DNA from 2 places in the Actinoallomurus rhizosphaericola genome. Region 1 is predicted to be linked to the other one. Evidence: riboswitches for the same ligand, from Rfam matches in the RefSeq annotation. Region 1 holds a riboswitch; the other holds the start of a gene.
What was found. Region 1 has a riboswitch for S-adenosylmethionine ahead of thrC (threonine synthase). Riboswitches for the same ligand answer to the same signal wherever they lie in the genome.

Region 1 (6,150 bases):
ATATCGAGGGCGAGGACGCATCATGGCGTACGACGAGCGGACCGAGGAACTGGCGGCGAGGGCCGCAAAGGGCGACAACGCGGCGTTGAATCAACTGCTCAAGGTGATCGAGCCGGATGTCCTGCGCCATTGCGGCCGTTTTCTGCCCTGCCGGCAGGACGCCGAAGAAGCGTGTCAGGACGCGTTGATGCAGGTGGCGCGGAATATCGGGCGGTTCGAGGGCCGTTCGCGATTCAGCACGTGGCTGCACGTGGTCGTCGCCAATTCCGCGCGCTCGACCTACCGTTCGCTCAAGCGCCGCTCGATGGAGCAGGCCGGCGAGCTGCCGCAGCAGCGCCCGGACCCGCGCCGTACGAGCGTCATCGCCGGCTCGCGCGTCGACATCCTGGACGCGATGGAGGACCTGGAGCGGCGCAAGCCCGACCTCATCCAGGCGCTGGTGCTGCGCGACGTGTCCCAGCTGGAGTACAACGAGATCGCCCAGCAGCTCAACCTGCCGCTCGGCACGGTGAAGTCGCGCATCCACGAGGCCCGCAAGCAGTTCCGGCAGGCGCTCGGCAACGACTACGGGTCGGCTCCCCAGTCCTGACCGGCGACCGGGCTCCGGTCCTCAGGCCTCGCCCGATCGCCACTCGCGCCGGGTGCGAGCGCCGACTTCGGCGACGGGCCGGGCCGTCCGCGTCGGGCATGACGCCTGGACCGGCGGATCGGCTCGGGGGGCGGTCTCAGCCGAGCGCGTCGAGTTGCGCGGCGAACCAGCGCTGCGGCGGCAGGGCCGTCGCGGCGGCGGTCAGCCGGGCACAGCGTTCGGCGCGTTCGCGGCGGGGCATGAGCAGCGCCTGGTTCAGGGCCTCCGCCGTCTGCGACACGTCGAACGGGTTGATCATCAACGCGTCCTCCTCCATCTCGGCGGCGGCCCCGGCCTCGCGGGACAGCACCAGGGCGCAGCCGTCCTCGGACAGCACCGGACCCTCCTTGGCGACGAGGTTCATGCCGTCCCGGATGGGGTTCACGAGCAGGACGTCCGCCAGCCCGTACGCCGCGAGCGAGCGCGGATAGTCGTCATTGACCTGCAGGATCAGCGGATCCCAGCCGCTGTCGCCGAACTCGTCGGAGATCTCGGCCGCCGTCCGCTGCACGGCGGCGGTGTACTCGCGGTACTCCGGCAGGTCGTGCCGTGACGGGTAGGCGAAGGCCAGGTGCACGACCCGGCCGTGCCACTCCGGATGCTTGGACAGCAACTCGCGGTAGGCCGCGAGCCCCCGCACGATGTTCTTGGACAGCTCGGTGCGGTCGATCCGTACGATCAGTTTGCGGTCGCCGACCTGCTCGCGCAGCGCCTGCTTGCGGGCCTGCACGTCGGGTTCGGCGGCGCGGGCGCGCAGGGACTCGCCCTCGACGCCGAGGCCGTGCACGCCGATCCTGGTGACGCGCCCGGCGTGGGTGACCGTGCGGGCGATCTTGTCGACCTTCGCCTGCAGCACGGCGGCGCAGCAGTCGATGAACGCGTCGGCCCAGCGTTCGGCGTGGAAGCCGGCGTGGTCGGCGCCGAGGACGCCCTCGAGCACCTGGCGGCCGATGTCGTCGGGCAGCAGGCGGTAGTACTCCGGCGGCGCCCACGGCGTGTGCGAGAAGTGCGCGATCTTCAGGTCGGGGCGGCGCTCGCGCAGCATGCCCGGGGCGAGCGTCAGGTGGTAGTCCTGGATCGCGACCTTCGCGCCGGGCCGGGCGTCGCGGGCGAGCGCGTCGGCGAACGCCGCGTTGTACGCCTCGTAGGACTGCCAGTCCCGCCGGGAGCGCGCGTCGAAGTGCGGGGCGTTCGGGGTGTCGTAGAGCATGTGGTGGACGAACCACAGCGTGGAATTGGCCACCGAGTTGTACGCGCGGTGGAAGGTCGCGGGCGCGATGTCCAGCATGCGGACGCCGTCGGCGCCGTAGACGTCCAGTCTTCCGTCCTGCGCCCGGCGGGTCGCCGCGCGGTCGGCGTCCGAGAGCGCCGCGCAGATCCACAGGATGTCCCCGTCCAGGCCGGCCATGGCCGAGACCAGGCCGCCGCCGCCGCGACGGACCGAGAGTGTCCCGTCATCGGCGAGCGCGAACGAGGCGGGACCGCGGTTGGACGCCACCAGGACCTGCGAGTCACCCATGTGGGGAGCGTAACCGGCCGACGTTAACTAGGGTCGAAGAAGGTCCGGTGGTCGGACGATCCGGGCGGCATCCCGGGAGGACCTCGACCAAGACCATCCGGGCATGTCACCCCGCGGAAGGCCGCTGGTGGCACGGGTTCGCGGCGGCGCGCCGCCGGGCCGGCGAGGGGGCCGGAACCGGCCGCGCGGGTGTCTCGCGAGCTGAGACGCGCTTGGCGGGGAACCGGTCAGTCACGTATACAAGTCCTCAGACAACTTAATAACGCTCATCCAGAGGGGTGGAGGGACCGGCCCGTTGAAGCCCCGGCAACCCTCCCGGACATGCGGTTCACCGCGTGCGAAGACACGCCGCAACTCGCTCGTAGCGAGGCCGCCCGGGACAGGTGCCAACTCCGGCTCGTGACCAAGGTGGCACGGGAAAGATGAGGAGAGAGGCCTCGCTTCATGCCGCACAACGCCGCCCCCGATCTCGGCCCCGCGACCGCATTGACGTGCCGTGAATGCGGTCAGTCCTACGATCTGGGCCCCCGCTACGCCTGTGAGCTGTGTTTCGGCCCCCTTGAGGTCTCCTACGACCACACCGGGGTGACCCGGGAGCAGATCGAGTCCGGTCCGCGCAACATCTGGCGCTACCGCGGCCTGCTGCCGGTCCCGTCGAACGTCGTCGACTCGCCGAACACCGAGCCCGGCTTCACCCGCCTCGTACGCGCCGACAACCTCGCCGAGTCGCTCGGCCTGCGGTCGCTGTGGGTCAAGGACGACAGCGGCAACCCCACCCACTCGTTCAAGGACCGCGTGGTCGCGGTGGCGCTCGCCGCCGCCCGCGAGCTCGGGTTCAAGGTGCTGGCCTGCCCGTCCACCGGCAACCTCGCCAACGCGGTCGCGGCCGCGGCGGCGCGCGCCGGCATCCGCAGCGCGGTCTTCGTGCCCTCGGACCTCGAGCGCCAGAAGATCATCACGACGGCGGTGTACGGCGGGACGTTCGTCACCGTCGACGGCAACTACGACGACGTCAACCGGCTGGCCTCCGAGCTCGCCGGCGAGCAGGAGGACTGGGCGTTCGTCAACGTGAACGTCCGGCCGTACTACGCCGAGGGCTCCAAGACCATCGGGTACGAGATCGCCGAGCAGCTCGGCTGGCGGCTGCCCGAGCAGATCGTGATCCCGATCGCGTCCGGCTCGCAGCTCACGAAGATCGACAAGGCGTTCCAGGAGTTCATCAAGCTCGGCCTGGTCGAGGACCGGCCGTACAAGATCTTCGGCGCCCAGGCGACCGGCTGCTCGCCCGTCTCGGCCGCGTTCAAGGCCGGCCACGACGTCGTCCAGCCCGTCAAGCCCTCGACCATCGCCAAGTCCCTCGCGATCGGCAACCCCGCCGACGGCCCGTACGTCCTCGACGCCGTGCGCCGCACCGGAGGGGCCGTCGAGGACGTCTCGGACGAGGAGGTCGTGGACAGCATCGGCCTGCTCGCCCGCACGGAGGGCATCTTCGGCGAGACGGCGGGCGGCGTGACGCTGGGCGTGCTGCGCAAACTGCTGTCGGCCGGCGTGCTCGACCCCGACGCCGAGACGGTGTTCATCAACTCCGGCGACGGACTCAAGACCCTGGACGCGGTGGCCCCGGTCGCCCAGCCGTCCGCGAACATCGCCCCGACCCTCGAGGCATTCCGAAAGGCAGGTCTGGCGTGAGCTCGATCAGTGTCCGCATCCCGACGATCCTCCGCAGCTACACCGGAGGCGAGGCCGAGGTGAAGGCGACGGGATCGACCGTACGCGAGGTCGTCGCCGACCTGGACGCCAACTACTCCGGCATCGCCGCGCGAATCCTCGACGACAACGGCAAGATCCGCCGGTTCGTCAACGTGTACGTGGGGGAGGAGGACGTGCGGTTCGCCGACGGCCTCGACACCCCGACGCCGGACGGCGCCCAGATCTCCATCATCCCGGCCGTCGCCGGCGGCTGATCCGCGGGGCGAACCGCGCGGTGACGGGCCGCGCGGGTGACGCCCCGTGATCGGGCACCACGTCACGATCCCCGGTGTTCGCCGAGTCACCCGACTCGGTGAGCGCCGGGGATCGTGCGTTGAGCCGCCGAAATGGCGGAGCCGAGCGTGCCGGCTCCGCGTTCCTGAGCGGGAATTGTGTCTCCCTTATACGTATTTATGGGCATGCGTCGTTAGTTCCGGCCGGAGTCGTTCGATTTTTGACCAGCATCGGCCGTCCGCACTTGTGGGGTAAAGGCTGTTCCACGGACGGTAGCCGTGTGTAGGGTCGGCGATGGCCGCCGCAGCCGAGTCGGCGGGCGATCGGCGGGTTCCGCAGTGGTCCGGCGGGCTCGAAACAGTGACTGTGGCCAATGGCCACGGGAATTGCCCTGGTGGGAGTTGTTGGGAATGGCGCAAGGCACCGTCAAATGGTTCAACGCGGACAAAGGCTACGGCTTCATCGCGGTCGACGGTGGCAGGGATGTGTTCGTGCACTACTCGGCCATCGTCGCGGATGGCTACCGCAGCCTCGAGCAGGGGCAGCGGGTCGAGTTCGAGATCACGCAGAGCGATCGCGGTCCGCAGGCGGACGCGGTTCGGGCACTCTAAGTCCCATAGCCTGACGGAGGCCCGGCGCTTCGGCGCCGGGCCTCCGGCCGTCCGCCTACCCGGCGATGCCGGCCGCGTCCGGGCATCCGCGCCGCGCGTCCGGGCGCCCGCCCCGTGCACTCAGGTGCCGCCCAGCGCCCCTAGCCGCCGCCTGGCGCACCCGGGCGTTCGCCCGGCGTGCCTCCTGGGGCGCAGTGCGTCCCTCGTGACGACCGGTGTGTTCCCTGGGGCACAGACGTTTTCCGGTGGCCGCCCGGAGTACCCGTGGGGGCGCCGGCGCGCCCCTGCGGCCGGTCCGTCCGGCTGTGCGGTTCCTCCCATGGCCGTCCGGCGCGCCGTGCTCCCTCGTACGCCGTACGGCCCGAGGCCGGACGAGCTGCGACCGATCGGCGGTCAGGTGACCGCCACCCACCAGGAGGCGCACCTCGCGCTCACCACCCCGACGACGGCGGACTGTTCGCCGAGCGTCCCCCTGGCACCGTAGCGCCGAGGGTTTTCGTCGTGCCGACAACCAGGATCCTCGGCGATCCACCGCGACCAGGCCAGTACGGGCGCGGATCATTCCAGTTCCTGCGGCGAGCCATTCTCTGGCTGAGGATCAGCCGTGCGGCGGGGCCGCCGAGAGAGCCGACCGGTGGGGCACGGCGCGCTGCCGCCCGCATCCTGCGCCGCCGTGACGGCGTGCCGTTCCTTGCCGAGTCGCCCGCTTCGCCGCCGCAGGGGTCACCTTGCCGCCGTAGTGAACCAGTCTCGTCCTGCTTGCCCTTTTCGCCCCGTCATCACCGACGGCGAAGCTGCCGCCGGCGTGCCCCTAGCGGTGGCAGACGTGCCCTCTGGGCGCGGACGTCTCCTCTGGGGCGCGGCATGGCCGGGCGTGCCCCCCTCCCTGGGTGCGGGCGTGCCCGCTGGCCGCCCGGCGTGCCCGTGGGGTGCCGGCGCGCCCCTGTGGCCGGTCCGTCCGGCTGTGCGGTCCCTCATGTGGGCGTCCGGCGGGCCGTTCTCCCTCGTACGGGACCTGTGCCCCCGGAGCGCCGGTGACCTTGAGCGATGCCTCTGGGGCGGCATGGGGAGATGTTCACCCTGGTGAGAGGTGACTCCGCTTGCACTCTCAATGGGAGAGTGCTAAACAAGCGGTTGGCACTCTAGTATTGAGAGTGCCAAACAGGTGATCGAGGCGATGAGGCCTCGTGTCCGGCGGCGGAATGGACGTCGTCGGGCGAGGTCGTCCGTCGCGGGCGTCGACTCGATCCGCGTGAAAGCCACCCCGTTCCGGGAGGATCTGGAGCCTATGGCTGCAAAGATGATCGCGTTCGACGAGGACGCGCGGCGCGGCCTCGAGCGCGGCATGAACCAGCTTGCCGACGCCGTGAAGGTGACCCTCGGTCCCAAGGGCCGTAACGTCGTTCTGG
Region 2 (6,150 bases), on a different contig from region 1:
TCGCCGCCCGGGGCGCTCTGTGCGCCGGTGGCCGCATCGTTGCCGAACGGAACCGGTTGCGGCCCCGTGCCGCTGTCGTGGCCGCCCGGTGCGGGATGGCCACCGGTGGACGGATCGTTGCCGAACGGAACCGGTTGCGGCCCCGTGCCGCTGTCGTGCCCGCCGGGTGCGGGGTGGCCGCCCGTGAGCGGGTCGTTCCCCGCCGGTGCGGGGAACGGGTGCGGCCCGGTGCCGGTGTCGTGGCCGCCGGGGGTGACGTGGGAAAGCCCGTCGCCGCCCTGCTCGGCCGGAGGCGTGCCCGGCTCAGGGACGGAGGGCGGCTGGGCCGCCGGGGCGGGACCCGCCTCCTGCGCGAGGGGCCGCTGCTCGGCCCTCGCCTGGTCGGCGGTGATCTGGCCGATGAACCAGGCGGGCAGGTAACCCTCGATCGGCAGCCCGGAGTTGACCGCGAGCCACCAGTCGGCGTCCGGCCACGACTGCGCCATCTCCGCCAGCGACATCCGTACGAACTGCTCGTAGGCGGGGCCGAGGTGGCGGTGCGCCGCCTCGACGGACGTGTAGGCGAGCACGTGGGTGCGCCCCTCGTGGACGCTGGTCGGCCACGTGAACGCGGGCTGTCCGGAGGCGACGGGCTCCGTCTGCGTCACCGGGACGAGGAGCTCGGCCACGGCGAGCAGCCTGAAGTAGGCGTTCTGGTCCCCGGCGCGCAGCACCTCGCCAAGCTGCTGCTCGAGTTGGTTAGCGGGCTCCCATGTGTCGGTCATCGGCCACCCCCCGGAAGCTCTTTGCACAAGGTGTCCACCGTACCGGGAGCAAACCGGCGGTGCGCACGAGTACCAGCAGTCCATCGGACCAACCCGGACTAACCGGTCTCATCCGTCACATTTCACCATCGCGAGCATCCGGGCTCGGCGGTCGCCCCCGGGTGTTCGCGGCCCGCCCACCTGCGGCGCGCCGCCGTCGCCGCGCCGCCTCCGGTTCGTCGCGCTTAACGGGACAGATGGCGCAAAGCGGTCAGCAGCCGGTCGATGTGCTCGTCCGTCGTGCCGATGCCGAAGCTCGCCCGCAGCGCGGTGCCGTCGCCGTCGCCGCAGCCGCCCTCTCCCGTGCCGACGAGCCGCCGGACGAACGGGTGCGCGCAGAACTTCCCGTCGCGGACGCCGATCCCGTACTCCTCGGACAGCGCCGTGGCGACGGCGCGGGACCCGCGACCCTCCACGACGAACGACACGATGCCGACGCGCGGGTGCCGGTCGCCCCACAGCGACAGCTCCCGTACGCCGGGGATCGCCGCCAGCCCGGTCCGCAGCCGCCGCAGGAGCCGCTCCTCCTCGGCGACGAGGCCGTCCCAGTCCGTCAGCGCCTCGCAGGCGGCGGCGAGCGCGACGACGCCGAGGACGTTCGGCGTGCCGGCCTCGTGGCGCTGCTGCGGGTCGGCGGACCACGTCACGCGCTCGCCGACGCTCGCGGTGGCGCCGCCGCCCAGCAGGTACGGCTCGGCGGCGCGCAGCCAGTCGGCGCGGCCCACGAGGCACCCGGCCCCGAACGGCGCGTACAGCTTGTGGCCGGAGAAGGCGACGTAGTCCACGTCGAGCGCGCCCATGTCGAACGGCCGGTGCGGGACGAGCTGCGCGGCGTCCACCGCGATGCGGGCGCCGTGCGCGCGGGCGACGGCGGCGAGCTCGGCGACGGGCCACAGCTCCCCGGTGACGTTCGACGCGGCGGTGACGACGAGCAGGCGCGGCCCGGCCGGCGCCGCCGCGAGGGCCTCCCCGGCGGCCGCGACCGCCGCCGTGGGGGAGCCGGGGGCGGGCAGCCGTACGACCCTGCTGCCGCGTCCCCAGGGCAGCAGGCTGGCGTGGTGCTCGGACTCGAAGACGACGACCGTGGTCCCGCGCGGCAGGGCGTGCGCGAGGAGGTTCATCGCGTCAGTGGTGTTCCGCGTGAACACCACCGCGTCCCGGCGCCACGCGCCGACGAACGCGCGCACGACCTCGCGGGCGTGCTCGTACCGGTCCGTCGTCACCTGCGACGCGTAACCCGCCCCGCGGTGCACGCTGCTGTAGTAGGGGAGGGCCGCGTCGAGCGCGTCGCGCACCGCCTCCAGACAGGGCGCGCTCGCCGCGTAGTCGAGGTTCGCGTACGGGACGGTGCCGCCACCGGCGACGGGAACGGGAACGCCCGCGCCGACGACGCGCAGAACAGGACGGGCGACGGCGGGCAGATCGAGCACAGCGGACAACACGCACCTCCAGCGGGGTTGGGACCCCGAGAGGGGTCCGCGCTTGTCCGGCACGGTCGTGCCGGACCTTGTCATCACCCGGGGCACCCCGCCACGGACGGAGGGTTGCCGGCCAGCAAGCCGGGGCTTAGCGCTGGCACTCGTGACCTGATCGCGATTATAAGGCACCGTCCGGCTGCTGCCTATTCGCGATCATGTGACCGGTTCTGTGCGTCTAATACCGGCAGGGAACCATCGAGAGGAGCGGGGCTGATGCGGAGTGGATGGCGGCTGCCGGTCGGGGTCGCGCTGGTGGCGGTGTGCGCGGCCGGCTGCGCCGTCGGGACGAACAAGGGCCGGGTCTGCAAGGACGCCGTCAAGGCGGTCGGGAACTACAACGCGACGCTGAACCGGATCTCACCGGACGACATCACCCAGTGGAAGCAGGCGGCGGCGACCCTCGCCACCCGGTTCGACGCGCTCGGCCGCGAGTCCGACGACCACAAGCTGGGCCGCACGCTGCAGGGCATGGCGACCGAGTGGCGCGGCATCAGCACGAACATGAGCCCGCGCGACATCTCCGCCATGCAGACCGCCGTTCAGCGGCAGCCCGCCGCCCTGGCCAAGGCCTGTCACTGAAGAACCGGTCCGAGCGCCTCAGGAGGCGCTCGGACCGGTTCGGCGAGGACGGTGTCCGGCGAGGACGGGCCGCGGGCGTCCCGTACGGCCGGGCCTACATCGAGTTCGGGTCGCCGCCCTCGTACGCGCGGCCCGTGGGCTGGCCGGTCGGCGGCCCGCCGGTGGGCGGGCCACCCGTCGGCGGGCGCGTCGGGCGGCTCGGCGGCGTCGGGACGGACGGCTGCGACGGCGCGGTCGTCCGGGGCCGCGAGTAGGTGGGCTGCGGCAGCCGCGGCTGGACGGGCGCGTACGTCGGCCACTGCGGCTGGTCGAGGTTCACCGACGGGTCGCCGAACGACTTCACCGGCATGTTCTCGTCGGCCTGGACGAGGTAGTCGTGCCAGATCTTGGCCGGCAGGTCGCCGCCGTACACGGAGTAGCCGGGCAGGCTCAGCGCCTTGTTGTCGGTACGGAAGACGGCGACCGAGGCCGCCAGCTGCGGGATGAACCCGTTGAACCAGACCTGGTGGCCGCTGGAGGTGGTGCCGGTCTTGCCGGCGGCGTTCCGGTCGGGCAGCGCGGCGTTCGTGCCGGTGCCGTTGTCGACGACCTTCTGCATGGCGTACGTCGCGTCGCGGGCGACCTGCTTGGAGAAGACCCGCGTGCCGTCGGTCGGCTCGACGCGCTTCTTGCCGTCCCGGTCGGTCACCCAGCGGATGACGTGCGGGGCGTGGTAGACGCCCTCGGACGCGAACGCGGCGTACGCGGCGGCCTGCTGCTCGACGCTGACGTCGATGACGCCCAGCGGGAACGTGACGGCGGTGTTCGCGCCGTTGGCGGTCAGCTGCGACTCGGGAATGCCGAGCTTCTCCGCCATCTTCGTCACCTTGTCGTTCCCGATCTTCTGGGCGATGTTGATGTAGGCGGTGTTGATGGAGTTCTCGGTCGCGGTGACGAGGTTCACCATGCCGAAGTCCTCGTCGTTGTCGTTATGGATCGTGGTGCCGTCGAAGGTCTGGCCGTTGCTGCCGTCGACGTAGTCGTCCAGCGACATCCCGTCGTTCAGCGCCGCCGCCAGGACGTACGGCTTGAACCCCGACCCCGGCTGCACCTTGGCGTCGAAGGCGGAGTTGAACGCCTGGTCGAGGTAGTTCTTGCCGCCGTAGAACGCGTTGATCTCACCGGTCGACGGGTCGACCGACACCAGGCCCGCCATGACCTTCTTGGAGACGCCCGAGGGCATGGCGTTCTCGACGGCCTTCTTGGCGTCGGCCATCAGGCTCTTGTCGAACGTCGTGCGGACCTTCAGGCCGCCCTTGGCGATCTGGTCGTCGGTGTAGCCCATGCGCTTCAGCTCGGCCTTGACGAGCTCGTACACGTACCCCTTCTGGCCGCCGTAGGTGTCCTTCACCTTCGACTTGACCGGCGTGGGGAAGCGCAACGCGGCCGCCTGCTGCGGCGTGATGCTCTTCATCTGCACCATGCCGTCGACGACGTACTTCCAGCGCGCCTGCATGTACTGCTGGGCGCCGGGCACCGACAGGTCACCGGCGTAGGTCGGCACCTGGATGGCCGCCGCGAGGTACGCGCCCTCGGCCGGCGTGAGGTTCTGGACGTCCTTGCCGAAGTACGCCTGCGCGGCCGACTCGATGCTGTACGCGCCGCGGCCGAAGTAGATGGTGTTGAGGTACTGCTGGAGGATCCAGCTCTTGTCCTTCTCGCGCCCGACCTTGAGCGCGATCATGATCTCTTTCAGCTTCCGCGACGCGGTGCGCTGCTGGCTGAGGCCGCTGTAGTAGTTGCGGACCATCTGCTGGGTGATGGTGGACCCGCCCTGCAGCGACCCGCCGGTCGCGGTGGCCCAGAACGCCCGCGCCGTGCCCTTGAAGGACACGCCGGGGTCGCTGTAGAAGCTGCGGTTCTCCGCCGAGATCACGGCGTCGCGCACCTGCTTCGGCACCTGCGACAGCGGCACCGGCTGCCGGTTGGTGCCCGTACGGAGGAGGACGCTGCCGTCGCTGTAGTAGAAGACGGACGCCTCCTTCACGGCCTGCGGCTGCGCGGAGCTCGGGACGGGCGTCAACAGGTAGGCGACGATGAAGGCGGCGACGGGCAGCAGGATCAGCACGCCGAGGACGTACGTGGCGCGCCGCACCCACTTCGCCCGCCGGCTCCGCTGCTTCTTCGGCTTCTTCTGTTTCTTCGGCGGCTCGGACTTCTCGCCCTCGGGAAGGGCGTGCACGGCGGTCACGGTCGACGGGCTCTCGTCGAACACGACCGGCGGCAGGCTCTCCGTCGTTGGTCGCGCGGGCGGTGGGATGGCGGGTCGAGTGGCGTCATGGCGATCAGCGGCTCCCGACTCGGCGGCTTGCGCCGGTACGGCGGCGCCGTGCGGATCGGCCGCGTCTTCCGGTCCTGCCGTGGCCTCGGGCCCGCCGGCGCCTCCATTGTTGGACGCGCCGGACGGCTCCGAAGTTGGCGCCGACCCTGGCTGCATCGCGAATTCGCCGGCTTCGACACCGGCGTCCTTCTCACTCACTAGTCCCCCGTGACCTGCGTGAACCCTCGAACTTACCGTAGGGTCGCAGCTGCATCGATCGGCATGCCCGGCGTCCGAGGGCTTGACGATCCTAAGCCACGGAGGATAAAGAGCCCGTCAGCCCCTGGTGAGCACCGTGCCGATCAACCGCGCCACCTCACGCGCCACGGCGTCACGCCCTGGCGCCAGATATTTCCGGGTGTCCACAACCGTCGGATGGTCGGCCAGATATGCCCGCATCGCGTCGGTGAAAACCTTGTTGAGGTGTGTGGCGATGTTCACCTTGACGATGCCCGCCCGGACGGCACGTGTCAGGTCGGCGTCGGGCACGCCGGAGGACCCGTGCAGGACGAGCGGCACGGGCACGGCGTCGCGCAGCCGCGCGATGAGGTCGAGGTCCACCGTCGCCGTACGGTCCGTCATCGCGTGGGAGGTGCCGACCGCGACCGCGAGCGCGTCCACGCCGGTCGCCGCGACGAAGCGGGCCGCCTCCTCCGGGTCGGTGCGCGCGCCGGGCGCGTGCACGCCGTCCTTGCCGCCGACCTCGCCGAGCTCGGCCTCGACCCACACGCCGTGGTCGTGGCAGTAGGCGGTCGTCTCGGCGGTCGCGGCGACGTTCGCGTCGTAGTCGAGCGCGGACGCGTCGAACATCACCGAGCCCAGGCCCAGCCCGACCGCCTCCCGTACGAGCTCGGGGGAGGTCGCGTGGTCCAGGTGCACCGCGACGGGGACCTTGGCGGCGCGCGCGGCGGCGAGGCAGGCGACCGCGATC

Region 2: another riboswitch for S-adenosylmethionine. It lies ahead of NE234_RS36765 (aminotransferase class V-fold PLP-dependent enzyme); the one in region 1 lies ahead of thrC (threonine synthase).

The regions. Positions count from the first base shown of each region.
Region 1 covers NZ_JAMXMW010000002.1:705,017-711,166, reverse strand. The annotation lists gene NE234_RS07320 (RNA polymerase sigma factor) at 23-589, shown strand; gene NE234_RS07315 (alpha,alpha-trehalose-phosphate synthase (UDP-forming)) at 726-2,147, opposite strand; SAM riboswitch class I at 2,411-2,576, shown strand; gene thrC (threonine synthase) at 2,592-3,836, shown strand; gene NE234_RS07305 (MoaD/ThiS family protein) at 3,833-4,111, shown strand; gene NE234_RS07300 (cold-shock protein) at 4,541-4,741, shown strand; gene NE234_RS07295 (hypothetical protein) at 5,061-5,225, shown strand; gene groL (chaperonin GroEL) at 6,030-6,150, shown strand, end outside.
Region 2 covers NZ_JAMXMW010000022.1:130,482-136,631, reverse strand. The annotation lists gene NE234_RS36770 (SseB family protein) at 1-764, opposite strand, end outside; gene NE234_RS36765 (aminotransferase class V-fold PLP-dependent enzyme) at 989-2,242, opposite strand; SAM riboswitch class IV at 2,277-2,390, opposite strand; gene NE234_RS36760 (hypothetical protein) at 2,495-2,860, shown strand; gene NE234_RS36755 (transglycosylase domain-containing protein) at 2,955-5,114, opposite strand; gene NE234_RS36750 (class II fructose-bisphosphate aldolase) at 5,496-6,150, opposite strand, start outside.